DNA from 4 places in the Pseudoalteromonas sp. SWYJZ98 genome. Region 1 is predicted to be linked to each of the others. Evidence: predicted binding sites of a transcription regulator. Region 1 holds the regulator's gene; each other region holds the start of a gene.

Region 1 (7,475 bases):
AATGTTCACTAGTGCCCCTATTTTAAAGCTTTTTTGTCAAAGATGGAAAAAACAATTCGTAAGATTTTGTAATACACCCATGAAAAGGATTATAAGACTCGCTTAAAACAGCTTAACCCCGGCTTAAATTTTTAAATTAGCTGTTTAAAAGCAACATTGTTACCTAGTTGACCTTACTCTTTTATTTATACTTTCATCTTGGCTTTTGTTACTATTCGCGCCATCCGTATTTTGTATAACTGGCTTAACACAATGGTTACCTCGTTTGTTATTTTAATTCTTGGTTTTGCAGCTCTTGTTTGGAGTGCCGATAGGTTTGTTTATGGGGCTGCGGCTCTTGCTAAAAACTTTGGTGTACCTACACTTATTGTTGGTTTGACCGTTGTAGCCATGGGCTCTTCAGCCCCTGAAATGATGGTTTCAGCCTCTGCCGCTTTGGCTAACAAAACCGACACAGCCGTTGGCAATGCTGTTGGCTCTAATATTACAAACATTTTACTTGTGTTAGGTATCACTGCTCTATTTCGCCCTCTTTCAGTTTCATCTAGTACGTTAAAACGTGAAATGCCATTAGTGATGCTCGTATCTTTAGCTACTTGGTATGTGTTCTCAGATAACTACTTTTCATTTAGTGAAGGTGTTGCGCTTTTAGTTGGCTTTATCGTATTCATCGGTGGGTTAATCATTGTATCTATGCGTGCAAAAAACCAAGATGACCCATTTGTCTCAGAAGCCTGCGACGATGTACCAAACGATGTACCTACTAAAAAAGCGGTATTTTGGTTAATTGTCGGCATGATACTCTTGCCGGTTAGTTCTCATTTTTTAATCGGCTCAGCTGTTGATATTGCTAAATACTTCGGCTTAAGCGACTTAGTCATTGGTTTAACAATTATTGCCATTGGTACTAGCTTGCCGGAACTTGCCGCCTCGGTTGCAGGTGTACTTAAAAATGAAGATGATTTAGCACTAGGTAATATTGTTGGATCAAACATATTTAATATTTTAGCTGTATTACCTCTAGCAGGTATTATTAATCCTTCAGCAATTGATCCATCGTTAGTAAGCCGAGATATATTAATTATGATTGGTGCAACACTTGCTCTTATTATTATGTCATTGAACTTTAGAGGCACCCAGCGTATCAATAGGGTAGAAGGTGGCTTATTGCTAATAGCGTTTTTGGGTTACCAAGGGTATATTTTTAGTCAAGTAGGGTAAATGATGGCAACGCTAAACTTTATTGAACAAGGCCTTCGCGTTTTAGATGTTGAGCGCCAAGCACTTAGTGATATTGCACAATATGTAGATGAAAATTTTCATAACGCGTGCCAATTAATGTACGACTGTGAAGGCCGTATTATTGTTATTGGCATGGGAAAATCAGGCCATATTGGCAATAAAATAGCGGCAACCCTTGCAAGCACTGGCAGCCCTGCGTTTTTTGTTCACCCTGGTGAAGCAAGTCATGGTGATTTAGGTATGATCACTAAAAATGACGTGGTTATGCTTATTTCTAATTCAGGGGAAACCAGCGAAGTTTTAAATATCATTCCGGTTTTAAAACGACTTGGTGCCAAAATGATAGCGATGACTGGCAATACACAATCAACAATGGCAACCCTTGCTAATGTACATGTGTGCATTAAAGTAGAAAAAGAAGCTTGTTCATTGGGTCTAGCCCCTACATCAAGTACCACTGCAACGCTTGCGATGGGCGATGCCATGGCAGTTGCATTATTAGAAGCTCGCGGCTTTACAGCTGATGACTTCGCGCTATCTCACCCTGGTGGTAGTTTAGGCAAGCGCTTATTACTTACTTTAAAAGATGTTATGCACAGCGGCGCAAATACACCTATTATTGATGTTTCACAAACAGTTAAAGATGCTCTAATAGAAATGTCAGCTAAAGGATTAGGTATGACAGCCATTGTTGGTGAAAATCAGCAACTCGTAGGGTTATTTACCGATGGTGACTTACGTCGCATTTTAGAACAAAGAATTGATATTCATACAACACAAATAGATGTTGTTATGACTAAGTCATGCACTACAGCTACGCAAGATATTTTAGCCGCTGAAGCGCTCAATATTATGGAACGTAAACGTATAAATGGCCTAATCGTCGTCAATGAGAAAAACCAACCTATTGGCGCATTAAATATGCAAGACCTATTGAAAGCAGGAGTGTTATAAATGCAATTTGAAGAACTCTATCAACCGCTGAGCGATGATGCAAAAGCACGCGCTAAAAAAGTAAAACTACTTATATGCGATATTGATGGTGTATTTTCTGATGGCCGTATTTACCTTGGCAATCAAGGTGAAGAGCTAAAAGCATTTAATACAAAAGATGGTTTTGGCATTAAAGCACTTATAAACAGTGGCTTTGAAGTAGCTGTTATTACTGGTCGTCATTCACAGATAGTACAACAACGTATGAGCAGCTTAACCGTACAGCATATTTATCAAGGCCAAGAAAATAAGCTCATTGCCTATCAAGAATTAAAAGATAAACTCAACCTTAGCGATGAACAAATTGCTTATATTGGTGATGACGGTCCTGACATGCCTGTTATGGAGTTAGTAGGCTTTGCCGTTGCAGTAAATGATGCCCACCCACTTATTAAGCGTTTGTCACACTATGTAACGCAAATGCCTGGTGGTTTTGGTGCTGTGAGAGAACTCACCGATTTGCTCATGCTTGAAAATGGTAAAGCATTGACTACACAAGGCACTAGTTCATGAATGCAGCGCGCATAATATTAAGCGTTTTATTCATTAGCTGTATGGTTTGGCTTTGGTACCCTTATTTTGCACAAACAAATATTGTGCCTCAGGCTGAGCCTGAAGTTATTGCTAAGCCTGATTACATAGCTATTGAGCTCAAACAGACAGCCTATGATGAGCAAGGTAAAATTAGCCACAAAGTCACTGCGGCTAAAATGGAGCTATACCAGCAATTAGGTTTCACGTTTTTCGAAAAACCCATTTTTACTTTATATAACGAACAACAAACGTGGCAAATAAATGCAGACGAAGCAACATTATACGAAGATAAACAATTAATTTTAGAAGGTAATGTGGTTGCCAAAAATTTAACCGATAACGCCATGATAGACAAAATCAATGCTGATAATATTCAGGTTGATATAAAGCTATTAACAATGCGTTCGGAGCAACCCGTCATCATCACTGGACCCAATTTAAAAATCACCGGTAAAGGCCTAGAAGCCGACTTAAAAGCCGAAGTGATAAAACTAATTAACCATACGCGAACCATATACTATGACCAATAAAATATTAAAATCACTTATAATTCCTACACTTATACTAGCGTTTAATAGTAGTGCTGCAGAGCAAAACACGCAACCTGCTGCCAATCAAATTTCAATAAGTGCCGACAAGCAAGAAGGTCAATTGAAAGCTAATGTGGGTATTTTTGAGAAAAACGTTGAGATTATTCACGGTAATCGCCGCATTACAGCCGATCGCCTCGAAGTACACAAACGTGATGAACTTGGTGATAATAAACAATTATTAATTGCCACAGGTAGCCCTGCGCACTTTGAAGAAAAGCAATCAGACGGCACGACTATGAGCGCCAGTGCTGACGAAGTACGTTATGATGTATCTAAGCGTTTTTTAACGCTTGTTGGTAATGCACAAGTATCGCAAGCCGGACAAAAAATAAATGCTAAAAGCATTACCTACGACATAGAGCAGCAGCTCATCAGTGCCGAAAAAGATGAAAACTCAACTGACCGCGTTCACACAATTTTAGTACCGATCGAAACTAAAAAAAGTAAAAAAGGCGATAAAGGTCAACCATGAGCACATTAAAAGCAGAACTATTGGCAAAAAGCTATAAAGGTCGTGAAGTTGTAAAAAACGTCGGCCTTGAAGTACAAGCTGGCAGTATAGTTGGCTTACTTGGCCCTAACGGTGCTGGTAAAACAACGACTTTTTATATGATTGTAGGGCTTGTTCCTAGCGACAAAGGTAAAATATCTATTGATGATAACGATATTACTCTTTTACCTATGCATAGTCGTGCTAGATTAGGCATAGGCTACTTACCACAAGAGTCATCGATTTTTAGAAAGCTGACTGTTTATCAAAACTTAATGGCCATTTTAGAAACGCGCAAAGAACTAAATAAACAAGCCAGAGAAGACACGCTCAATAACTTATTAGATGAATTTAGCATACAACACATTCGTGATAGCCAAGGTATGGCATTATCGGGTGGAGAGCGTCGTCGTGTAGAAATAGCACGAGCACTGGCAGCAGATCCTAAATTTATATTACTGGATGAACCGTTTGCCGGTGTTGACCCTATTTCGGTATTAGATATAAAGAAAATAATAGAACATCTTAAAAATCGTGGGATTGGTGTATTAATTACCGACCATAACGTAAGAGAGACCCTTGATGTTTGTGAAAAAGCCTACATTGTTTCTCATGGGGAGCTGATTGCATCAGGTACTCCAGAACACGTATTAAATGATAAAACAGTACGCGATGTTTACTTAGGCGAGCAATTTAGGCTGTAACATTTACGCCATGTCTTTAAGCATCTGCTAGTATTAATTATAACAACATAAAAGGATTGTTAGAGATACATGAGGCAATCACTACAGCTGCGCATGGGCCAGCAACTTACAATGACTCCACAGTTGCAACAAGCTATTCGTTTGTTGCAACTCAGTACATTGGATCTCCAGCAAGAAATACAAGAAGCTCTCGACAGTAATCCACTATTAGAGGTTGAAGAGGCAGACTATTCTGAAGACGCTGCTGGTAAAAACGAGCAAAAAGCTGATACCGATGACATAACTGTTAGCGCATCTGCTGATGATGCTCCGAGCGAATACGAACAAGATACTGGTGAAGCACTTGCAAAAGACACGCTAAGTGACGACATGGCTATGGATGTTAGTTGGGATGAGTACATGAGTGCCGCCCCAGCAGCCTCATCAGGTCCAATGCCTGAAGACGAATCTATATACCAAGGCGCCTCTACTGAAACGCTCCATGAGTATTTAATGTGGCAATTACAACTAACGCCATTTAGCCCTACCGATGAAGCCATCGCGATTGCGATTGTAGAGGCCGTCGATGATTCAGGTATTTTAACTCTCAGTTGCGAAGAAATTTTAGAAAGCTTTAATCAAGAAAACGAAGATGATAACGAAGTCGAACTTGATGAAATTGAAGCGGTATTAAAACGCATTCAACTGTTTGATCCTGTTGGTATTGCTGCACGTAGTTTACAAGAGTGTTTGTGTATTCAGCTTAATCAATTTGATAAAGAAACACCTTACATTAATGAAACGAAAATGATTTTAACCGAGCATATTGATCTATTAGCAGCTCGCGACTATCGTACATTAATGAAAAAAACTAAGCTTAAAGAAGAAGAGCTTAAAGAAGTGATGACACTAATACATACTCTCAACCCAAAACCTGCAGATACTATTGTAAGGGAAGAATCTGAGTATGTTATTCCTGATGTGTCAGTTAAAAAAATTAAAGGTCGCTGGGTTGTCGAATTAAACCCAGATAGCATGCCTAAAATTCGTGTTAATAGCCAATACGCGGCAATGTCTCGCACTGTAAAATCAAGTGGCGACAGCCAGTTTATTCGCTCACATTTACAAGAAGCTAAATGGTTTATTAAAAGCTTAGAAAGTAGAAACGACACGCTATTAAAAGTTACTAATTGTATTGTTAAGCAACAACAAGGATTTTTTGAACATGGCCCTGAAGCCATGAAACCAATGGTTTTAAATGATGTCGCTGAAATGGTAGAAATGCACGAATCGACAATTTCGCGTGTGACTACTCAAAAGTACATGCATACACCCCGTGGTATATTTGAGCTTAAATATTTTTTCTCAAGCCATGTAAGTACTGAAAACGGTGGTGAATGTTCATCTACAGCAATACGTGCGCTTATCCGAAAATTAATCGCAGCAGAAAACTCAGCAAAACCATTGAGTGATAGCAAAATAGCGGATATATTGGCTGAGCAAGGAATTAAAGTAGCAAGACGTACAATCGCAAAATACCGTGAATCTCTTGCTATTCCACCGTCAAATCAGCGTAAAAGTCTGATTTAAGACGCTAAACTAAGAGGGTAATGCTTATGCAACTAAACTTAACTGGTCGTCACGTAGAATTAACCGATTCACTAAGAGACTATATTAATACTAAATTTGCGAAGCTTGAAAGACACTCTGATCATATTAATAATGTTCATGTCATTCTCGATGTAGAAAAATTAAATCAAAAAGCAGAAGCCACAATACACGTAAGCGGTGCTGAGCTATTTGCCTCTACAGAACATCAAGATATGTATGCCGCTATTGACTCGTTGATCGACAAGCTCGATCGCCAAGTAATCAAACACAAAGAGAAGCTTGCTCGACACTAATATGATGAAATTAAGTTCACTTATATGCCAGGACTGCAGCAAAGCTGCGGTCCTTTTTAATAGCAAAAAAAGAATTTTAGAGTTCATTAGCGAACTTGCTCACGACAAACTTCCGTATTTACCGCAACAAGATATTCTTAACGCTTTAATGAGCAGAGAGAAATTAGGTAGTACAGGTATAGGGCGTGGCATTGCTATTCCTCATGGAAGAATGAGCGGTGCAGAAGAGCCTTTGGCTTTAGTGCTCGTTAGCGAAACTCCAATAAACTTTGATGCAATCGATAATCGCCCTGTTGATATTTTTGTCGCACTCATCGTACCAGATGGCGATAACCAGCAGCACTTAAAGACTCTAGCAACCATTGCTGATAAACTAAACAACAAAGATTTTTGTAAACAGTTACGCAGTGCAAAATCTGATACTGAGCTTTACCAAGTTATTGTCGATCAATCATAGTTTTATAAAGGGTGTTAAATGGAGTTAATTATCATAAGCGGCCGTTCTGGTTCTGGAAAGTCGGTTGCTTTGCGCATTGTAGAAGATTTAGGTTATTATTGCGTAGATAATATTCCAGTAAACCTACTACCTTCATTAGTTCGCAGTGTGTCTGATAGCTACGATAAAATTGCTGTTAGCATAGATGTGCGCAACATCCCTAAAGAACAAGATGAATTTAACGATATTCTTGAATACTTGCCTGGCTTTGCAAACCCTACGTTGTTTTATTTAGATAGCGACGATCAGACATTGATCAAACGCTTTTCTGAAACACGCAGATTACACCCACTATCAATAGACTCGTTGCCCCTTGATTTAGCCATCAAAAAAGAAAAAGAATTACTTGATGTATTAACCACTCGCGCCGACTTTATGATAGATACGACTGATTTAAGTGTTCATCAACTCGCTGAATCTATTCGTGAAAAGATTTTAGGTAAAAAAGATAAGCAACTGATTGTCACATTTGAATCATTTGGTTTTAAACACGGTATACCAAAAGAAGCAGACTACGTATTTGATGCACGCTTTTTACCA
Region 2 (7,475 bases), on a different contig from region 1:
GCAATTAGCCAGGGCTGTTTTTATTAAGCGAGTTTCTAGCTGAGCTTGAATGTCAGGCCAAATATTTTCTTTGCCTTTTTTTAGCTCTTGATTAAGCCATTGTTGGAATGCATCGAGCCAATCACCTTCTTCTTGGGTTGGTGAAGCATCCAGAATCTCCGGCGGTAAATCTTGCTCGCTTACAAGCTCACCCGGTGCCATAACTGTCAGCCAACGACACGTATTTTCTAATTGGCGTACATTACCTGGCCAATTAAATAAACGTAATTGCTCAGTCGCTTTAGGGCTCAGTACTTTACTTTCTACTTGTAGCTCTTTAGCGCTTTTATGTAAAAAGTGTTGCGATAAGCTTTCTATATCTTCAGTACGCTCTCGAAGAGCGGGTAAACGTAGGCGCACAACATTAAGACGATGAAATAAATCATCCCTAAACTTGCCTTGTTTAACTAAATCTTCAAGGTTTTGGTGCGTAGCTGCAATAATGCGTACGTCCACTTTTATACTTTGATGGCCACCAACGCGATAAAACTCACCATCGGCAAGAACGCGTAATAAACGTGTTTGCACATCAAGTGGCATATCACCAATTTCATCTAAAAATAGTGTACCGCCATTGGCTTGCTCAAAGCGGCCTTTACGTACGCTATCGGCGCCCGTAAATGCGCCTTTTTCGTGGCCAAATAACTCTGACTCAACAAGCTCTTTTGGAATGGCCGCCATGTTAAGTGCAATAAATTGATTTTCTTTACGTGGGCTATGGTTGTGCAGGGCGCTGGCGACAAGTTCTTTACCTGTGCCAGATTCACCATTTATTAATACGCTCATGCTTGAGGCCGATAGTTTACCTATCGCTCTAAACACTTCTTGCATAGCGGGTGCTTCACCAATAATGTGGGCACTTTTTGGTGGAGCTTGCTTTCGCTTAGTTTTTTTAGTGGAGTTTGCTCTGCATGCGCTTTCGACTAGCGCCACTGCTTCGTTTAAATCAAACGGCTTAGCTAGGTATTCAAAAGCACCTTTTTGAAATGCATTAACTGCAGAGTCCAAATCTGAGTGGGCAGTCATTATAATAACTGGCAGCCCAGGGTTTTGCTCTGCTATAAGCTCAAGCAACGCCATGCCATCCATACCAGGCATTCGTACGTCCGAAACTAAAACAGTAGGTTGACTAAACTTTAATGCGCTTAATACATCTTGCGCATTAGCAAAGCTTTCTGCGTTAAACCCTGCACGGGTTAGTGCTTTTTCAAGTACAAATCGAATAGAAGCATCATCATCTACAAGCCAAACTGTTTTCATGCAAACTCCAAACATTAATCTGCAAAGGGCAGATAGATATTAAATTCAGTATGTCCAGGCCAGCTATCACATTCTATATAGCCATCATGTTGATCTATCAGCGTTTGCGCTATTGAGAGTCCTAACCCTGAGCCATCTTCTTTATTGGTGATCATAGGGTAGAACAGTGTTTCACGTACACTGGGATCAATACCTGGTCCGTTATCAGATATTTGGATCAACAAGGCTTTTTTAGGTGCTTTACCTGGGCGACGATGCTGATGATTAATGCGGGTTTTTATTGTTATTTCACCGCCATCTACAAGCGCCTGCTGAGCATTTCGAACAATGTTTAATACTACTTGCTGAATTTTACCTTGATCAATGTATACATCAGGAATGCTTGGGTCGTAATCCTTAACCAAGCTAATGTTAGAACAATTATCTAACGTACTTAGTCGTGCAACTGATTCAAGTGATTGATGTATATTGCCATACGATTTTTGCGGAAGCTGATTTGGCCCTAAAAGCCTATCTACTAATTCACGTAATCGGTCGGCTTGCTCAATGATAAGTTCAGCACATTGGTCTCTTTCTTGTTGATCAACCTCATACTGCAATAACTGCGCCGCTCCGCGAATTCCACCTAAAGGATTTTTAATTTCGTGAGCTAAGCCTCTAATTAGATTTCGGGCTGCTTGGTATTGATGCATTTGATTAGACGCTTGGTCGTGCTTAATTTCGTCATCAGTTTGGCGCCACTCAAATAAAATATAAAGTGAGCCTTCAAACTTAATTTGTCGTGTACTTACGGCTACTTTTGCATGGCGAGAATCGCTAAAAACCACGTCAGCTCTGTGCTGCTGGCAATCTACACCTTCAACTAATGAGTATTGTTCTATACGCTGCAAATCGATTGAATGGTAATTAAAAAGACTATCGAAAGGCTGATCTAATAGGCGCTTGTTACCAAGGCCAAGCAGTTCGCTAGTACTGGTATTGGCATAGACAACGGTGAAGTTTTTATCAAGCAACATGATAGCGGTTGTTTGATTTTGCCAAATAGCATCGAGTAGCTCAGGGCTAAAGTTTTTATTATTAATCATAGCTGCACCATTTTAGTGCGTTGATATTTACAAGCAAGTTATATAGTAAAATACACTGCTGCACGTTTAGTAATGCCCCAATTTAGTTACTTAGGTTTAGCCCTTTTCGGTGCATAAAAAATATGCAGGGCTCACTTATAGCAATAACTTGGTTTTTACTATTCAAAAGCTTTAATTGTAGTGTGTGCTCACCACGTTCTACATCTCTTATTGCAAAGGTTGAACTGTCACTGGCTGGGCCATGTGCTTTGCCATCAATAAAAAGTTGTATAGTAAAACCAGTTTCAAAGCGTGGTTTTATTCGGCTAGTAACATAAACAGTGCCGGTATTTTCACGAATAGTCTGGTTATGATCAGGTGAGGAAATGGCAATACTAAAGGCCGCTTGTTGGGGCTGGGGTTGCTCGTCAAAAATGTCAGTATTTGTTGCAGGCATATTAAGATCTTGGCTGGTAAGCTTTACCTCTTTAGCACCTTTATGAGGGGTGTCAGAGAACACTAATACGCCATTTTTATCTTTCCAAGCGTATATCTTTGTTTCACCAGCGTAACCATAATTGCTTAATCCTAAAGCAATTAATAGTAATAAAATCTTGTTGTTCACTCTGCAGCCCTGCATTTTTGTCGGTAACTTAACTTTAGTGGAGATTGATTAATTTTACCATTAAAAAAGCCCGCAAAGCGGGCTTGAGAACACACATATTTTATACAGCTAAATTAACAGCTGTAGTACATTTCAAACTCAACTGGGTGAGTTGTCATGTTAAGCTTTTCAACTTCTTTAGATTTAAGTTCGATGTAAGCATCGATTAAGTCATCAGTGAATACACCACCTTGAGTTAAGAATTCACGGTCTGCGCTAAGTGCAGATAGTGCTTCGTCAAGTGATGCTGCAACAGTTGGGATTTCTGCTGCTTCTTCAGCTGGTAAGTCATATAAATCTTTATCCATAGCATCGCCAGGGTGGATCTTGTTTTTGATACCATCAAGGCCAGCCATAAGCATTGCTGAGAAAGCAAGGTATGGGTTAGCTGTTGGATCTGGGAAGCGTACTTCAATACGACGACCTTTTTCAGATGGAACCACTGGGATACGGATTGATGCAGAACGGTTACGTGCAGAGTATGCAAGCATAACTGGTGCTTCAAAACCTGGTACTAAACGTTTGTACGAGTTAGTAGAGGCGTTTGCAAAAGCGTTAATTGCTTTAGCATGCTTGATGATACCACCAATGTAGTAAAGCGCATCTTCAGAAAGGCCGCCGTACTTATCACCAGCAAAAAGGTTTACACCATCTTTAGCAAGTGACTGGTGACAATGCATACCAGAACCGTTATCACCAACAACTGGCTTAGGCATAAACGTTGCTGTTTTACCGTATAAGTGAGCCATGTTATGGATAACATATTTCATTTCTTGGATTTCATCCGCTTTTAATACCATTGTATTAAAGCGAGTAGCAATCTCGTTTTGACCTGCTGTTGCAACTTCGTGGTGATGTGCTTCTACTACTTGACCCATTTCTTCTAGAACTAGACACGTAGCTGAACGCCAATCTTGGAAGTCATCAACAGGAGCAACTGGGAAGTAACCGCCTTTAATACCTGGACGGTGACCTGTGTTGCCATCTGCATATTCTTTATCTGAGTTCCAAGCAGCTTGCTTAGAATCAATTTTGTACATAGAACCAGACATATCTGATTTGTATTTAACGTCGTCAAATACGAAAAACTCTGGCTCAGGGCCAAATAAAACTGTATCTGCAATACCTGTAGAGCGCATGTAATCTTCAGCACGCTTAGCAACAGAACGCGGGTCGCGCTCATAACCTTGAAGTGTTGAAGGCTCTACTACGTCACAACGTACGATTAATGTTGATTCTTCAGTGAAAGGGTCTAGTTTGATTGATTCAGCAACTGGCATTAATACCATGTCTGATTCGTTTATGCCTTTCCAGCCTGCAATTGAAGAACCGTCAAACATTTTACCGTCTTCAAAAAAGTCTTCATCAACTTGGTGATGAGGAATAGATATATGTTGTTCTTTACCCTTAGTGTCAGTAAAGCGTAAATCAATGAACTTGACGTCATTTTCTTTAATAAAATCTAAAACCGATTGTGACATGTGTCCTCCAACTATTGGGTTTTGTTATTGCTGCATAATTGCTTTGGGATTTACTAAGCTGATTTTGTGCCATTTTTATAACTAGCTGTTTATAAATTAAAAAAATATCGTTGCATCAAAATGGAATGTACAAACGCACTATATTGGTGCGTAAATTTTCCTTTTTGGTGCAAAATTTACAGGGCACAATTTGCTGCTAATTTAATCGCTCGGAAATAGCATAACCTAAATGCAAAAGAGTACCAAAAAGATCAGCAAAATAGCCAAAAAGGCTGTTTTTCAAAAAAAATTTGAAATTTAATTCATATAATTGTCATATATAAAACAGATACTTAGTAAAAGTATTGAGAAAGTTTTGAAATTTATATTGGATAAACTTTCATCCATGTCATTAATGAGGGATAATATGCGCCCTTTTAAATCCTATGCTGGGACATCTCGCGAAAGCGTGGATGAGTGCGTAGATCTTGCAGGATCAATGAGAATTTAATTTCTCTGAGTAAATATATGAGCATCGAACAGTTAAGAAATATAGCGATTATCGCGCACGTTGACCATGGTAAAACAACACTGGTTGACAAACTACTTGAGCAATCAGGTACATTAGAAACACGCGGCGGTAACGAAGAGCGCGTGATGGACTCAAACGACATTGAGAAAGAACGTGGTATTACCATTTTGGCTAAAAACACAGCCATTTCTTGGAATGACTACCATATCAATATCGTAGATACCCCGGGACACGCCGATTTCGGTGGTGAAGTTGAACGCGTACTTTCGATGGCTGACTCAGTATTATTACTTGTTGATGCTCAAGAAGGTCCAATGCCGCAAACGCGTTTCGTTACGCAAAAAGCATTCGCGCAAGGCTTAAAGCCAATCGTCGTTATCAATAAAATTGATAAGCCAGGCGCTCGTCCAGATTGGGTTATGGATCAAATCTTTGATTTATTCGACAACCTTGGCGCGACTGACGAACAGTTAGACTTTAAAGTAATCTACGCTTCAGCAATCAACGGTTGGGCAACACTAGATTTAGACGAACCATCAGACAACATGGAACCTATGTTCAAGATGATCGTTGAAGAAGTATCACCACCGGATGCAGATCCTGAAGGTGACTTCCAAATGCAAATTTCTCAACTAGATTACAACTCTTATGTTGGTGTAGTTGGTATTGGTCGTATAAAACGTGGTTCTGTTGCTCCTAACCAACAAGTTACTATTATCAGTGCTGATGGCACTACACGTAATGGTAAAATTGGTGCAGTACAAAGCTACCTAGGTCTTGAGCGTATCGAAACTGATAGAGCTTACGCTGGTAACATCGTAACTGTAACAGGTATTGGTGAGCTTAAGATTTCTGATACAGTTTGTTTCCCAGGAAACGTTGAAGCATTACCACCACTAAGTGTTGATGAGCCAACTGTAACAATGACATTCTCTGTAAATAACTCACCTTTCTGTGGTAAAGAAGGTAAGTTTGTAACGTCACGTAATATCCGTGAGCGTTTAGACAAAGAATTAGTACACAACGTAGCACTTCGCGTTGAAGATACTGCAAGCCCAGATAGCTTCCGTGTTTCTGGTCGTGGTGAATTACACCTAGGTATCTTAATCGAAAACATGCGTCGTGAAGGTTACGAGCTTTCAGTTTCTCGTCCAGAAGTTATCTTACGTACTGTAGATGGCGTTCTAGAAGAACCGTTTGAAACAGTGACTATTGACTGTCAAGAAGAGCATCAAGGTTCTGTTATGGAACAAGTTGGCCTACGTAAAGGTGAACTTACTAACATGACTCCAGATGGCAAAGGCCGTATGCGTTTAGACTTCATGATCCCAAGCCGTGGTTTAATTGGTTTCCAAACTGATTTCATGACGCTTACTTCGGGTTCTGGTCTTATGTACCATACGTTCGATCATTATGGTCCTCATAAAGGTGGCGCTATCGGTGTTCGTAAGAACGGCGTAATGATTGCAAACGCAACTGGTAAAGCACTTACTAACGCATTATTCAACTTACAAGAGCGCGGCCGTTTATTCATCGGTCACGGTGTTGAAGTATACGAAGGTATGGTTATCGGTATTCATAACCGTGATAACGACCTTACAGTTAACGCCCTTAAAGGCAAGCAGTTAACTAACGTACGTGCATCTGGTACTGATGAAGCGCAAACGCTTTCTCCACACCTTAACTACTCACTTGAGCAAGCGCTTGAGTTCATCGATGATGACGAGCTAGTTGAAGTTACTCCACTAAACATTCGTATCCGTAAGAAACACCTTACAGAAAACGAACGTAAACGTGCGGGTCGTGCACCTAAGTCATAATCTATTAATTTAGAATAATGATTTTAAAAGCCGCTGTATTGAAAAATACAGCGGCTTTTTTGTGAACAATAGTTAGCGAGAGAAGAGCTGTAAGCTCTCAGGTTGGAAGAACATCGCGGTTGGTTCGATACTGTTAAGCAGTTTTTAATATTGAACCTAAAAAAGGTATTAAGTTATTATCAAAGCTATATTTAATATGTGCGAGTAAGCTAGTGTGAATACCGAAAATGTAATTAAGGCAAAACTAGAGATAGAACATATTGCTGAACTGCAAAAATATAAAGATGAATTTGAAACGTTAGGAAAAAATGATTGGGGCTTGAAAGATCTCATATTAATTTTTTTACCGTTTGTTTTGTTATCAATTGCTAATAGCTTCTATGATATTGAAACTGAATTATTTCAAATAATATGTTTTATTTTCCTTGCTTCAGCTGTGGTGCAGGGAATGATTAGGGAGCAAACCAAAAAAACAAATCGCAGAATTGATTTGCTTCTTAAAATTATTAAACATGAGCAAAAGGGTGGCTGAAATTAGCTTTATATTAGGGCGCAGCCCGCTCTTTGTCTAAGCAAAAACGTGCTTGAGAATTAAATAATCGATAATGCAAAGTATCTGTGTTTGTTGGTGGTGGG
Region 3 (7,475 bases), on a different contig from region 1:
AAAATGACCCCGCGAATTGCCGATACTGCAAAGCACCTTTGGTATATTTATGTGTCGTTGACTATTACTTGTATGCTGGCTTATTGGGCTGCAGGGATGGAGTGGTTTGATGCGATATGTCATGCATTCTCAACGGTCGCTATTGGTGGCTTTTCTACTTACGATGCTTCCATGGGTCACTTTGACAGCCCTGTAATTAACTTTATTTGTGTGTTCTTTTTAATTATTGCCGCTGTTAACTTCTCCCTACATTACGCCGCAGTGGCCAGTCGTAATATACAAGTTTATATCAGAGACCCAGAGTTTAAGGTGTTTTTGTGTATTCAATTAGCCCTGGTGGTTATTTGTTTTACTGTACTTTCCTCTAACGAAATATTTGCTAATGGCGATGAAACCCTCGATCAGGCGTTATTTCAAGCTGTTTCGATGAGTACAACAGCAGGCTTTGCTACAGATAACTTTTCAACATGGCCGTTGTTTTTACCTATTTTACTTATATTTTCGAGCTTTATTGGTGGCTGTGCAGGCTCTACCGGTGGTGGCATGAAAGTAGTTCGCGTATTTTTACTTTATTTGCAGGGCGTGCGTGAGCTTAATCGTTTAGTGCATCCTCGTGCTATATATTCAATCAAGCTGGGCCGTAAGGCGTTGCCAGATAAAGTAGTAGAAGCTGTGTGGGGCTTTTTTTCTGCTTATGCGCTGGTATTTATTATTATTATGTTAGCGCTCATGGGCACGGGTATGGATAACATAACTGCGTTCTCAGCCACTGCTGCTTGTTTAAATAACTTAGGCCCAGGTTTAGGAGATGTAGCATCGCATTATGGTGCTATAACCGATGGGGCTAAATGGTTACTGACCATTGCAATGGTGTTTGGTCGCCTAGAAATATTTACCTTATTAGTGCTATTTACGCCTACATTTTGGCGTGGTTAAACGAGTCGTTTAAATTTTAATATACAAGTTAGTGGGAAAGGGATATGCCAACTTCAAATCTAGACAAATTACATCAACTAACTACAAGTGGTTTGGTCGATTTAGAAATATTAACCCCAACCGACAGTAAACGTGTAAAAACCGAGTTTGTTGGTTTGCTTGAAAATAAATTTATTATTTTAAATTACCCAAACTCTAGACGTTTACCTGCTAGTAGTGACTATTTACGTGATGGTGTAATGGTTGTTGTTAGAGCATTAATTGAAGGTAGTGGTGGGCAAGTTATAGCGTTTCGCCAACAAATAATGTCGGTTGCGTCTCACCCGGCTAAGCTTATATTTATTAACTATCCTAAGCAGGTGCAGTTATTTGCACTGCGCTCGCAAACGCGTATACCTACCTTATTACCTGCAAAGCTAAAGCTAAGTGACGACAGAATACTTGAAGGCCTCATTAAAGACATTTCGCTAACAGGAGTAATGTTTGATATTAGAGGTGATCAGCAAGATGAAAATATTAAAGATATGCAATGCACAGTAACACTCAATAGCAGCGATAAAAGTTTTGAAGGCGAAATTTGCAGTGCTAAGGAACATGTCGCAGGCGTGCGTTGTGGAATTAAGCTACTAGCAAGCGAGGATGAAATGAAAACCTTTATGAAAGAGCATTTTATAGACCCATCTGCGCTTGAGCCCACCGTTGAATAAATCGTTTTTCGCTTATTTGCAACAAAATGGCGTTTTACGTGAGTATTTATAAAGTATTTTTTGTTTTTATATAATTAAATATATTATTTAAATAAAACAGTGCATTACGTATTATTTTTTGTGTTATTAAATCTACCTCGTTAAAATTTATCTGAATTATTCTATAAATCCCCTTCTTTAATTTCCATACATTTAAAAATGTATCTTTTTATCTAAACATAACTATATGTTTTTAATAGTTTTAATGTATCCACTCTGAAGTGCGTTGCTAAAAGGCAACAGTAATTACTTTAAAAACCCCTTCTTTTTATGAGTTTTACATTTAACTATCTGAAATTTAATAGCTTTTAAATGTTGGCATCTAATTTGTTATACCCTAGGTGTACTGAACGAAATCGTGATTCAAAGTGAAATACTTAATCGCACACACATAAATTTGAAGGATACATATTATGAAAAGCATTAATAAAACTTTAGCACTTATCGCTATTGCATCTTCTTCAGCCGCTTTTGCTGCAACAGACTTTGACACACTTGATGTGGATGGCAGTGGCACAATTAGCCAAGCAGAAGCATCAGTAGACGCAAAATTAATGAGCATGTTCTCTGAACTTGATACAGACCAAGACGGCGAACTATCTAAAGAAGAGTTTTCACAAGTATAAGCTTAAAACTCTGGGGCGCTACTAAGAGCCCCACATTACTCAAAAAATTGAAGGATACACGTTATGAAAGCATTAAATAAAGCATTAGCACTTGTGGCACTAGCATCTTCTTCAGCCGCGTTTGCAGCAACAGATTTCGATACATTAGATGTAGATGGCAGTGGCACAATTAGCCAAGCAGAAGCATCAGTAGATGCAAAGCTAATGAGTATGTTCTCAGAACTTGATACTGACCAAAATGGTGAGTTATCAAAAGAAGAATTTTCAGAAGCTTAATTTAAAGTATTTATCCTGAGTTGCCAAAGACAACCTAAGTAGGCAAGGGAGCTTACGAAAGAGGATAACAAGGAAGTGAAAAATTACGTTTTAAGTTAAACGAAGCAATTTTTTTGATAGAACATTGAAGGATTAAGTTATGAAAAATTTAAATAAAGCATTAGCACTTATAGCACTAGCGTCTTCTTCTGCTGCATTTGCAGCATCAGGTTTTGACAGCCTTGATATTGATGGTAGCGGCACAATTAGCCCAAGCGAAGCGGCAGTTGATACAGATTTAATGGCCGAGTTTATTGAGCTAGATACCGACGGTAGCGGCGAGCTTTCTAAAGAAGAGTTTGCTAATTACTAATTAACCTGAACTCTGGATAATAAATCTATCTCTAGCAGCTATTTTCAGCGCTAACTGCGTTGAATTTACTTGCAATAGGCCAGCTATTGACGCGTAAATTCGCCTTGTTTTCACTGAAAATCTCTGGCTAGAGAAAATAAATTTAAATATCACCATGATTCAATACGTTAGTAAATCTCTTAACCAGAGTACAGGTTAACTAACCTTTTTCAGATTAAACATTTTTCACAGTCAGGGATCTTTGAAAAGGACTTCCCATATTACTAGGAATATTATTATGAAAACATTCAATACAACACTTGCAGTTATCGTTTTAGCATCTTCATCAGCAGCATATGCAGCAGTGGACTTTGCCTCTTTTGATGCAGATGGCGACGGTGCGATTACAATGGAAGAAGCAAAGGTTAACCCTCAGCTTGTAAAGATTTTTGATGATTTAGATACTGATGGAAATGGTGAAATCTCTAAAGAAGAGTTTTCAAAGGTACAGTAATCAATATTCGAAGATACTCCACTAAAGCCGCCTTAGTCAGCGGCTTTTTTGCGTTTATGCCAAATAATTATAAGAATATAGCACTTACCTGGAATAGCTTTTCTACAACGGTAATGTGTTTCTTGTCGATTAGAAACATAATGACATGATCGCCCGACATAATAATTGTATCATCGTGGGCTATCAGTACATCGTCGTTACGTACTATTGCGCCAATAGTAGTACCAGCAGGGAGTTTAATGTCGGCAATAGCACGGCCAACCACTTTTGAAGTGTTTTCATCGCCATGAGCAACGGCTTCAATTGCTTCTGCTGCACCTTTGCGTAATGAGTACACATTAACAATATCACCACGGCGTACATGAGTAAGCAATGCCGATATAGTGGCTTGCTGCGGCGATATGGCAATATCTATTTCGCCGCCTTGTACCAAATCAACGTAAGCACCACGCTGGATAAGCACCATGGTTTTTTGTGCGCCCATACGTTTTGCAAGCATGGCTGACATAATGTTTGCTTCATCGTCGTTGGTTACGGCAATAAACACATCTACTTGTTCAATATGCTCTTCTGAGAGCAGTTCTTGATCAGATGCGTCACCACAAAAAACGACCGTGTTATCGAGCATTTCCGAGAGTTGCTCGGCACGCTCTTTACTGCGTTCAATTAATTTAACCGTGTGGTTTTTTTCAAGTGAGCGGGCAAGGCCTGCCCCAATGTTACCGCCACCAGCTATCATAATTTTTTTGTAAGAACGCTCTAGTTTTTGTAGCTCGTTCATTACTGCGCGTATATGTTTTGTAGCGGCAATAAAAAACACTTCGTCATCGGCTTCAATAACGGTGGTACCCAATGGTTTTATTGCTTTACCTTGACGATAAATAGCTGCAACACGGGTTTCTACATTAGGAATATGCTCTTTAAGTGCAGATAACGCATAACCTACAAGTAAACCGCCATAGTAAGCTTTTACGGCTACTAACGAGAGCATGCCATCAGCAAACTGCAATACTTGCAGAGCACCAGGGTAGTCAATTAAACGGCGAATATACTTAGTGACCAGTGCTTCGGGAGCAATGTAATGATCGATTGGTAAATCATCGTTTTGAAATAGTTTTTCGCGGTACTTTAAATATTGCTCTGAGCGAATGCGGGCAATTTTAGTGGGCGTTTTAAAAATACTGTACGCCACTTGGCATGCAACCATGTTCACTTCATCTGAACTGGTTACCGCAATAATCATATCGGCATCTTCAGCACCTGCACGGCGTAATACATCAGGATGCGCGCTGTGGCCCATAACCCCTTGTAAGTCGTACTTATCTTGAAGTTCACGTAATCGGTTACCGTCTATATCAACAACGGTAATTTCGTTTTGTTCGCCAACTAAGTTTTCAGCAAGCGTAGCACCAACTTGCCCGGCACCGAGTATAATTATTTTCATTATTTACCCGTGGTATTGATCATAATTTAATTAAAAAAATAGCCATTTAATGTTTCATAAATGGCTAACTATTTAGTGTACGGCTATTAGGCTTTTTTAACTAGCTTAGCGTAATAAAATCCATCACTTTCACCGGGCAGTAACTGCAAACCTGGCGTTGTTACGGTATCGTTTTCGTGTAGAGGTATATGTTCTACATCATCATTATTAGCTAAAAACTTAGCAACTTGCTGTTGGTTTTCTTGTGGAAGAACCGAACACGTAGCATATACCAATGTGCCACCTGGTTTTAACAGTGGCCAAATGCTATCAAGAATATCGCTTTGTAACTTAGCTAAGTCTTCGATGTCTGATGCGCGACGTAACCATTTTATGTCAGGGTGACGGCGAATTACACCAGTGGCCGAACAAGGCACATCAAGTAAAATACGATCAAATAATTTTTCATCCCACCATGTATGTGGTTGTGATGCGTCGCCACATTGTAGGTCTGCACCTAAGCCAATGCGAGTTAAGTTTTGCTTAACACGTTCAAGGCGAGTTGAGTCGCTATCAAGTGCAAGTACATCTGCATCAGCAAGCTCTAAAATATGACATGTTTTACCGCCAGGTGCTGCGCAGGCATCCAAAATATAGTCATCTGCTTTAGGTTCTAAAAAGCGGGCTGCCAACTGTGCAGCAGCATCTTGTACTGAACATGCACCTGTATCAAACTCAGGCAACGAAAATACATCACGTGGTTTGGCAAGTTTAATCCCATCAATAAAATCAGGGTTTAAGGTGTGTTCAATATCGTTAGCGCTAAGCATGTCGCTGTATTCTTGCGTGCTAAATTGGGCTTGATTGACACGAAGCCACATTGGCGCTTGTTGCTGGTTTTCTTCAAGTAGTGCTTCCCAGCTATCTGGGTAGGCTGTTTGCACCTGTTTAATAAACCAATTTGGATGGTTGTATAAACATACCGGAATAAGCTTCGCTTTTTCTTCAAGCTCAGCTTGTTGACGCTGAAAGCTACGTAAAATGGCGTTTATCAGCCCTTTTAATCCTAAAGCGCGTAGTTGAGCCAGTGCGTTAACCGTTTCTGAAATGGCAGCATGAGGTGGTACGCGCATATGCTGCAGTTGATAAATACCTACGTATAATAAAAACTGAAATATTCTACGTTTACCTTTTAATGGCTGCTCTACTAAGTGTTGGCAGTAATTTTCAAGGCTCGGTAAGTAGCGTAAAACGCCATAACAAATTTGCTGTAGCAACGCTTTATCTTTAGGCGGCAAGCCTTGGCTTGCAAATGGAAGTTCTTGATTAAGCGATGCGCCTTTATCAACTACGTTATATAAAGTTTCAGCGGCAAGCGCTCGTACGTTTGGAACATTACTCATTGTTTTCGCCTAATATTGTGCCAGGAGTAACCCAGTCACTACGACCATTTAAAAAGTCGTTAATTGCCATTGGTTTTTTACCTTGCGGCTGTAATTGCGTAATACATAAAGCGTGTTCGCCACACGCCACTACTACGCCATTTTTGTCGCTTGATAAAATTTGCCCAGGATCACCTGATTGCAGCATAACCTGCGCTTGATGAATCTTTACTGTTTGCCCACCCATTTGGGTAAAGCACATTGGCCACGGGTTAAAAGAGCGAATGTTTCGCTCGATTTGAAGCGCACTCATGGACCAGTCGATATCAGCTTCTTCTTTAGAAAGCTTTTTAGCGTAGTTAGCAAGTTCATCGTTTTGAGGTTCAGGGGTGATCTCACCATTAGCTAATTTATTAATGGTTTCAATTAACGCATCTGGACCTAGCTCAGCAAGCTTTGTATATAAGCTTGCGCTAGTTTCTGTTGTGCTAATAGGGCAGCGGCTTATATGTAGCATATCGCCGGTATCTAGCCCTTCATCCATTTGCATTATTGTTACGCCGGTTTGTTCATCACCTGCCCAAATTGCGCGTTGAATAGGTGCAGCACCGCGCCAGCGCGGTAATATAGAGCCATGCACATTTAAACAACCTAAACGTGGCGCTTCTAAAATAGCTTTAGGTAAAATTAAGCCATATGCTACAACAATCATAATGTCGGCATTTAAGCTTGTTAGCTCAGCTAGTGCTTCATCATTTTTTAATGACTGTGGCTGAAAAACCGGTAAATTGTGCTCAAGCGCTAGCTCTTTCACTTCACTGGCTTTTAATTTTTTACCACGACCTGCAGGGCGATCTGGCTGGCTATATACACCCACTATTTTGTGTTCGCTTTGTATCAGCGCTTGTAAATGACGTGCGGCAAAGTCTGGCGTACCGGCAAATATAATGCGTAATGGTTGAGTCACTGAGTTTTCCTAAGGTGCTTATTACTGTTCTGCAAACTTGGCTTCTTTTTCAAGCTTTTTACGAATACGTTGGCGCTTTAATGGAGATAAGTAATCAATGAATAGCTTACCTTGAAGGTGATCTAGTTCATGTTGAATACAAATAGCCAATAATTCATCTGCATCTAGTACAAATTCTTCACCGTTTTCGTTAAGTGCAGCGACTGTTACTGTTTCAGCGCGGTCTACTTTTGCATACGAGTTAGGTACTGATAAACAGCCTTCTTCGCTAACG
Region 4 (7,475 bases), on a different contig from region 1:
CTAATCGCAGAGGAATAATGCGCGCAGCAGAAGCAAAGCTTGATGAAGGTAAAATGACGATAGCAATTGTTGACTTAGACTACTTTAAAAAAGTTAACGACCAATTTGGTCACGATGTTGGAGATTTAGTTCTTATTTCCTTTGCAAAGGCTGCAAAAGAAACACTAAGTGGTGATCATCAGTTTGGCCGCTACGGCGGCGAAGAATGGTTGTTTGCACTAAATTCGGTTGACGAACTAGCTATTCGAGATATATTTGACCAGCTAGCCACTAGGTTTACCGAGCATTGTAGTAATATAAAAGACCTTCCTAGTAATACAAAAATCACTTTTAGTGTGGGAGCCTCTGTAAGTAGCCCTTTAAAAAGCACACTAGATGTTCTTATTAAGCATGCAGATAAATTACTTTATAAAGCAAAAGAAAACGGCAGAAACCAAATCGTTGTTGATTAGATAAATACAGCTAAAAGTACTTGCTCAGTTAATTGACTAAAGTCCATCTAAAACCATCTGTTTAATTTTATGTGCTTTTACAAAATGATCTAATTTATGAGTGTGTATCCACCAAGTAGCGGCCTCCATAAGTAGCTCTGGGTCGTCGTTTTTATTGGCAAAAAATGCATAAAAAGAAAGCCCTACATTTTCGCCTTTAGCTGCTATTTTTTTATCGCACACAGTAATTATTTTTGCTCTTAGTTCTTCCCTCATACATACCTTATTTAATTATACTTTTACTATTAAAATACGCCATTTAAAAAGCTAACGATTAGCTGTAAAAGGCTTCTATCAACCAAGCCATGATTCTCAAGCTCTTTATTAGGCGTATTTACTTTTGCAGCTTTGCATTCATTATCTAATGTCTCATTTTTACGTGTATCGGTTTCGTATGCAATATCTGCTTGTTCCATACATTTTGCCGAGCCTGCGTAAGGCTGCGCCGCACAAGCGCTTAGTAATAAAAAAAGTGAAATTGCTATCAATAATTGCTTCATAAATAATCCTATTTTTACGCAACTTATTTACTTTAAATTACAGCTGCAAGTTAGCCTATTTACTTTTCTACCACCATTACAAAAAATTCAAAAAAGAACGTACCGATGGCATCAAAAAAAGTGTTATTTTTTTCATCCTTTTTAATTTGTGCGCTAATGCATTGATTGTAAACCTGTGAGCTTGTTTGAGCGCCATTTCGATCAACCATTTCAGCCTCTTCAATGCATAAGTTAGAGTCAGAACGCGGGGCTGTACTACATGCACTCAGTAAAGCGCACAGTAGTAATGCGGCGACGGGGCTTTTTATGTTCATCCTTAAACTATCCTATTAAGTTAACGTGCTACCTGCATTTATACCGATTGATGTTATATGTGGGAGTAACATATAGGTTGTACCTAAATAACGCTGTTACTTTATCACTGCAATAAAATAAACAACCAGTAAATATTTGTAAGGTTCTGTAGGAATTTATACTCACTTTTATAATTGAACTACGCAAAAGCCTGAAATTATTGCATTCATATCACTGTAAAATTTACAGTGATCGCAGCCAAAGAATAAAAAATTAAATTAAATTTATTAAAATACAATAACTTAATATTTGGCATTTAGTTTGCTAGTTAATGATATAAGCAAATAAATTGTAAAAGGACTAGTTATGAATATTTTTGAAGCACTACGTCATGACCATGACAAACAACGAGAATTGGTAGATGCGCTTATTCAAACACACGGCGACACAGAGCAGCGCCACACGCTAATGGATGAGCTAAAAACAGAATTAGAAAATCACGCAAAATTTGAAGAACGTTACTTTTATAACCCACTTATGTTTGATGACTTAACTCATGAAAAAGCGCGCCACAGCGTAGCTGAACATCACGAAATTGATGAATTAATTGAACAACTTGAAGATACCGAAATGAGCTCGTCAGCATGGTTAGTTGCAGCTAAAAAGCTACACCATTTGGTACATCATCATTTAAGTGAAGAAGAACACGAAGTGTTTCAATTAGCGGGTAAAGCACTTACCGAAGGGCAAAAAGAGAGCCTTGCTGAGCAATACAACGACGCAATGCATTAGTTGCATAACATGCAAACCTACTTCCACACACTCCCTGTGTACTTATTGGTTATAAGCCCTATGGCTTATAACCAATTTTTTTGCATGTACTTTATTACTTTACAGTAAATTTCACGTCTTGGTCGCGTAATAAGTAAAGTGCAAAACACGCAGCCCACATTGGCCATGCAGTAAAGAATAATAAGTTATTAAAGCCATCTATGTACTGGTTGTACGAAGAAAGTGTAGATAAACCATGCATTACAAAAATGATACCGTACGTTATACGCTTTTTAATACCTGCTAAAAATGCTAAAACAAGCACTAACTGCACCGCACCAATAATGTAAGCCACTATATCTGTAGAGCCACTAATACCGTAAAAATGTTCAAAAATACGTGCGCTATGCCCAGGATTAACAAACTTATCGAATGTCCACATAACCATTACAATAAACACGCCTAAACGCAAAGATAAAAGTGACCACTGCAAACGGTTTTGCACATCAGAATTCATTGAACCTGTCATAAAATTTCCTTAAATGAATATTAATAAACGTAGAAGTAAGCTAGACCGTATAAGTTATTTTTATTTCAAAAATTTTTAATTAAATTCATTAGTTAAGCCATGCTGTACTAAAAGTGAAGCTTATTTAAGTAATTTAAAAATGCTGCATAAAAGTTAACTCTTTTAAAATGTTAGCAGGTTGAAAGTAGTCTATAATTAATAAATCCTATTAAAAGCAAACATTTACATTCACTCTAATACAATCGCCCTATTAATATTTTATCGACTAATAAAACAATAGTACTTAATTACCAACTTTGTAATGCATCTGTTTTGTTATGTTCTAAAAAACAAAAAGAATCAAAATTTTACTGAAAGTTATTTTTAATCCTTTCGGTCTTTATCGCCAACAACATTTTAACCGTAGAGAGAAAACGTTTGAAACACGCATATTTAGCACTTTCCCTAGCCACCATATTAAATACACCACTTAATGCTTTTGCAGCCGAAGAATCAAAATCAGCAAAAGAAGGCGCAATTGAGCGTATTGAGGTGGCAAGCCAAGTTATTAAATCTCAAGGTCTTTCGGTTAAAAATGCCACTGTAGACGGCCCTTTTGGCGACAACTTAGCTCTACGAGATATAGCTCGTTCAGTAACACCAATTTCAAGCGAGTTAATAGAACAACTCAATATTACGACTTTACAAGATGTACTTGCAGTAAGCCCTAATACCTATTCAGCCAGTGGTTTTGGGGCACCAAGTTTACCTACTATTCGTGGGCAACTAGGTGAGCTTTTCCAAGATGGTACACGCCGCCAAGCAGGTAATAATGGCTTTGGCGTGCCGTTATCGTTCAACTCTATAGAACAAATAGATGTAGTAAAAGGCGCGCCACCGGTATTATTTGGCTCAAGCCAACGCAACGGTGGTTTTGTAAACTTACATTCTAAAAAAGCATCAACTGACGACAGTAAAGGCAAAGCAACGGTATCTGCAGGACGATGGGATCAGTACAGCGTTTTAGTTGATTACAGTGCACCTATAGTAAAAGACAAAGTAGGTTTTAGAGTAAGCGCTGAACACATTGATAACGGCAGTTACTACGACTTTTCGGGCACGAAAAGCGACAGCCTATTTGCAGCACTTAAGGTGTTACCTGATGACAAGAGCAGCTGGGATATTAACTTTGAGTTATACCAAGTTGAATTTACCGATAACGCAGGTATTAACCGCCCTACTCAAGCCTTAATTGATGATGGCCTTTATATTACCGGCCAAGGCGTGCAAGCCAATGGCAGTTCAGTTCCAACGGCAGGTTCTATTGTTTCACCTACTGGGCAAGTAAAAATAGACCGTAGTACAGTACTTACCGACCCTGACAATCAAAACGAAGCCACTACTTATTTACTACACAGCATTTATAAGCGTGAACTTTCAAACAATGCATCTATAAAAAATATTACGTATTTTCAGCACTTACAACGCGAAGAAATTGCACAAAATAGCTTTGTTGAAATTATAGATGGTGCCGATACCGCGCAAAACCGTACCGAACTGACTTACCAATGGAGCAACGAACAGCAAACAATTTTTGCTTTTGATGTGCGTTACAACCGCGTGCTAGGCTACAGCCAATTTACAACAGAAGCCGACTTACCTATTGATTTAACTGGCCCAATTTCAAATCGCCGCATTCCTTTAACTGATGCACAACAAGCACGCTTTGTTGAACTTCGCCCAGGTGTATTTGTATCGCCGGGTGGTCAGTACGATATTAATAACGACGGCAGTGGCGACTTTAACTTATCAGACACTACCGATTCGCGCTCATGGCAAACGGGTTTTGCTATTCAGCAAGATTCTGATTGGACTAATAAGTTTCATACAAGTGTTGGCTACCGCGTTGATTTTTATGACGTAGAAGCAAACGACCCAATAGCACCTGTAGGGCAAATTGCCGCCAGCGACAGCATTAACGACACTTTGCATTCAGGGCAAGTAAGTTTTAATTACCGACTCAGCGATGATTACACCACTTATGGCGCAGCAAGTTACAACGAAGCCACATCAAATAGCATGGCTGGCGGCACTACACTTGGTGGCGACAATACCATTAGTGCACAAAATTTTGCCACCGAAAATACCCTAGTTGAATTTGGTTTAAAATATGCACCAACCAATAGCGATTGGTACGCTGATGGCGCAATATTTAGTCAACGCCGTAGTTTACGTAACCGCGATGGCAGTAATACCGGTATTCGCACCACAGGTTTTGAAAGCCAAGTATTTTACGATGCCTACCCGTACTGGTTAAGCGCAGGTTATAGCTACATTGACGCCCGCTACGATAATTCTGCAAGTAGTCAAGATTCTGCCCAAGTAGCCGATGCATTTGACAACTCACGCCCTGATATTATTGCAGGCACCAGTGTGGGCGCTCCTAGTTTTACCGCATTTGCGCCTTCAAGTAGCCAAGTTCAAGGCATTCCAGAGCAATCTTTTAGCTTTAACGGAAATTATTCAATTAATTCGAAATGGCAAACGGGTTTTTCAGGTCTATATACAAAGAGTTACCCATTAGACTTTTTGGCAACCGTACATATTCGCGATCAGTACACATTAAACGTAAATACTAGCTATGCTTTTACGCCTAGCACCAAGTTACGCTTAGATGTAAACAACGTTACCAATCAAAAAAATTGGCGCCCTGTATTTGAAGGCGGTTATTTTGGTGCAACCTTGGCTTTTCCTGAATTACCAATAAACGCCAAGCTGACGCTTACGCATAATTTTTAAAGACAAGTTTGAAAGAGAGAGAACATGATTAAAAAAATACTTTTGTTATTAATTGCAGCGGTCGCCATCGGCCTGTTCTTTCATTTTGATTTGCACCAACTACTTACGCTTGAGGGCTTAAAAGGCTCGATGGATCAGTTTAGCCAATATAAAGCGCAATCTCCGCTATTAATAATTGGCGGATTCTTTTTATTGTATGTGGTGGTTACTGCATTGTCTTTACCGGGCGCGGCTATTTTAACACTGGCAGCGGGTGCTTTATTTGGCTTAGTTGAAGGCTTATTGGTTGCATCGTTTGCATCAACCATAGGTGCTACATTGGCCTTTTTAGTATCACGTTACTTATTGCGCGACACCATTAAAAAGCGATTTCCTGATCGTTTAGCAGCCATTGATGCAGGCGTTGAAAAAGAAGGCGGCTTTTACTTATTTACGTTGCGTTTAGTGCCGGTGTTTCCGTTCTTTTTAATCAACTTGTTAATGGGCGTAACAGCCATCAAGTCATGGACTTTTTACTGGGTAAGCCAAGTGGGTATGCTAGCCGGTACATTTGTATTTGTTAATGCAGGTACTCAGCTTGCTCAAATAGAGAGTTTATCGGGCATTTTATCGTTGGACTTAATTTTATCATTCGCTTTATTGGGCGTATTCCCATTTATTGCTAAAGGGATCTTAAACGTGTTTAAAAAACGTCGTGTATACAAAAACTATACTAAACCTAAAAGCTTCGACCGTAACATGATTGTTATTGGCGCAGGCGCAGGTGGTTTGGTAACAAGTTATATAGCCGCTGCTGTTAAAGCAAAAGTAACCCTTATTGAAGCGGGCGAAATGGGCGGTGACTGTTTAAACTATGGTTGTGTTCCAAGTAAAGCAGTCATTAAAAGCGCTAAAATTGCAGAACAAATTCGCCATGGTGAAAACTACGGCCTAGAAAATGCGACACCGCAGTTTTCGTTCAAAAAAGTAATGGCACGTGTACATAAAGTTATTGCCGATGTAGCACCGCACGACAGCGTTGAGCGTTACACCAACCTAGGCGTAGATGTTGTAAAAGGTTACGGTAAATTAATCGACCCGTGGACTGTAGAAATTAAACTTAACGACGGTGGCACGCAAACACTCACCGCTCGTACTATTGTTATTGCCACTGGCGCACGCCCGTTTGTACCGTCACTACCTGGTATTGAAGAAACAGGCTATGTAACAAGCGATACATTGTGGAATAAATTTGCAGAGCTAGATGAGGCACCTAAAAAACTTGTAGTACTTGGTGGTGGTCCAATTGGTAGCGAATTAGCACAAAGCTTTGCACGTTTAGGTTCAAGCGTTACGCAAATTGAAATGGCGGAGCGCATCATGATCAAAGAAGATCTTGAAGTGTCTACTTTTGCTCACGAAGCGTTAACCGAAAGTGGCGTTAATATTTTAACATCGCACCAAGCACTAAGCTGTGAAGCTCGCGATGGTAAAAAATATATTGTTGTTAAACATAACGACAAAGAAATAGATATTGAATACGACGAGCTATTATGTGCCGTTGGTAGAAGTGCACGCCTTAAAGGTTACGGTCTTGAAGAGCTAGGCATTGAAACAAACCGCACAGTAGTAACTAACGAATACCTAGAAACACTGTACCCTAATATTTTTGCAGCGGGTGATATTGTAGGTCCATACCAATTTACACATGTGGCAGCTCATCAGGGTTGGTACGCAGCGGTAAATGGCTTATTTGGTCACCTTAAAAAGTTTAAAGTAGATTACCGTGTTATTCCGTGGACTACGTTTATTGACCCAGAAGTAGCACGTGTTGGCTTAAACGAGCAAGACGCAAAAGACAAAGGCATAGATTACGAAATTACTCGCTTTGAATTTGAAGAGCTAGACCGTGCAATTACCGACAGCGCTACAAAAGGCTTTATTAAAGTGATTACACCCAAAGGCAAAGACAAAATATTGGGCGTTACCGTGGTATCTGAACACGCTGGCGATTTAATTGCTGAGTTTGTACTGGCAATGAAACACGGCTTAGGTCTTAACAAAATACTCGGTACTATACACAGCTACCCTACTTGGGCTGAAGGAAACAAATACGCAGCAGGTGAGTGGAAA

Evidence for each region. The regulator sigma-54, encoded in region 1, starts transcription at its own class of promoters, with help from an activator protein. The targets are predictions, from matches to a motif close to GTTGGCACGNNNNTNGNNT.
Region 2: glnA (glutamate--ammonia ligase) is a predicted target of sigma-54. The motif match lies at 4,564-4,582, and genes of this name have one in related genera.
Region 3: I6F10_RS17585 (EF-hand domain-containing protein) is a predicted target of sigma-54. The motif match lies at 1,997-2,015, and genes of this name have one in related genera.
Region 4: I6F10_RS03795 (hemerythrin domain-containing protein) is a predicted target of sigma-54. The motif match lies at 1,594-1,612, and genes of this name have one in related genera.

Annotation. Positions count from the first base shown of each region.
Region 1 covers NZ_JADYXA010000001.1:237,479-244,953, forward strand. Annotated here, with positions in the region: gene I6F10_RS01130 (calcium/sodium antiporter) at 253-1,221, shown strand; gene I6F10_RS01135 (KpsF/GutQ family sugar-phosphate isomerase) at 1,225-2,196, shown strand; gene kdsC (3-deoxy-manno-octulosonate-8-phosphatase KdsC) at 2,197-2,748, shown strand; gene lptC (LPS export ABC transporter periplasmic protein LptC) at 2,745-3,299, shown strand; gene lptA (lipopolysaccharide transport periplasmic protein LptA) at 3,289-3,834, shown strand; gene lptB (LPS export ABC transporter ATP-binding protein) at 3,831-4,556, shown strand; gene I6F10_RS01160 (RNA polymerase factor sigma-54) at 4,626-6,125, shown strand; gene hpf (ribosome hibernation promoting factor) at 6,152-6,439, shown strand; gene ptsN (PTS IIA-like nitrogen regulatory protein PtsN) at 6,444-6,896, shown strand; gene rapZ (RNase adapter RapZ) at 6,915-7,475, shown strand, end outside.
Region 2 covers NZ_JADYXA010000012.1:44,242-51,716, reverse strand. Annotated here, with positions in the region: gene ntrC (nitrogen regulation protein NR(I)) at 1-1,299, opposite strand, end outside; gene glnL (nitrogen regulation protein NR(II)) at 1,314-2,384, opposite strand; gene I6F10_RS09875 (DUF4124 domain-containing protein) at 2,467-2,988, opposite strand; gene glnA (glutamate--ammonia ligase) at 3,102-4,508, opposite strand; gene typA (translational GTPase TypA) at 5,016-6,839, shown strand; gene I6F10_RS09860 (hypothetical protein) at 7,054-7,371, shown strand.
Region 3 covers NZ_JADYXA010000046.1:13,041-20,515, forward strand. Annotated here, with positions in the region: gene I6F10_RS17575 (TrkH family potassium uptake protein) at 1-936, shown strand, start outside; gene I6F10_RS17580 (flagellar brake protein) at 981-1,643, shown strand; gene I6F10_RS17585 (EF-hand domain-containing protein) at 2,096-2,308, shown strand; gene I6F10_RS17590 (EF-hand domain-containing protein) at 2,372-2,584, shown strand; gene I6F10_RS17595 (calmodulin) at 2,724-2,936, shown strand; gene I6F10_RS17600 (EF-hand domain-containing protein) at 3,214-3,429, shown strand; gene trkA (Trk system potassium transporter TrkA) at 3,497-4,873, opposite strand; gene rsmB (16S rRNA (cytosine(967)-C(5))-methyltransferase RsmB) at 4,960-6,255, opposite strand; gene fmt (methionyl-tRNA formyltransferase) at 6,248-7,201, opposite strand; gene def (peptide deformylase) at 7,223-7,475, opposite strand, start outside.
Region 4 covers NZ_JADYXA010000003.1:193,494-200,968, forward strand. Annotated here, with positions in the region: gene I6F10_RS03775 (tetratricopeptide repeat-containing diguanylate cyclase) at 1-452, shown strand, start outside; gene I6F10_RS03780 (DUF6500 family protein) at 489-707, opposite strand; gene I6F10_RS03785 (hypothetical protein) at 737-991, opposite strand; gene I6F10_RS03790 (hypothetical protein) at 1,051-1,305, opposite strand; gene I6F10_RS03795 (hemerythrin domain-containing protein) at 1,652-2,077, shown strand; gene I6F10_RS03800 (hypothetical protein) at 2,172-2,585, opposite strand; gene I6F10_RS03805 (TonB-dependent receptor) at 3,003-5,363, shown strand; gene I6F10_RS03810 (FAD-dependent oxidoreductase) at 5,388-7,475, shown strand, end outside.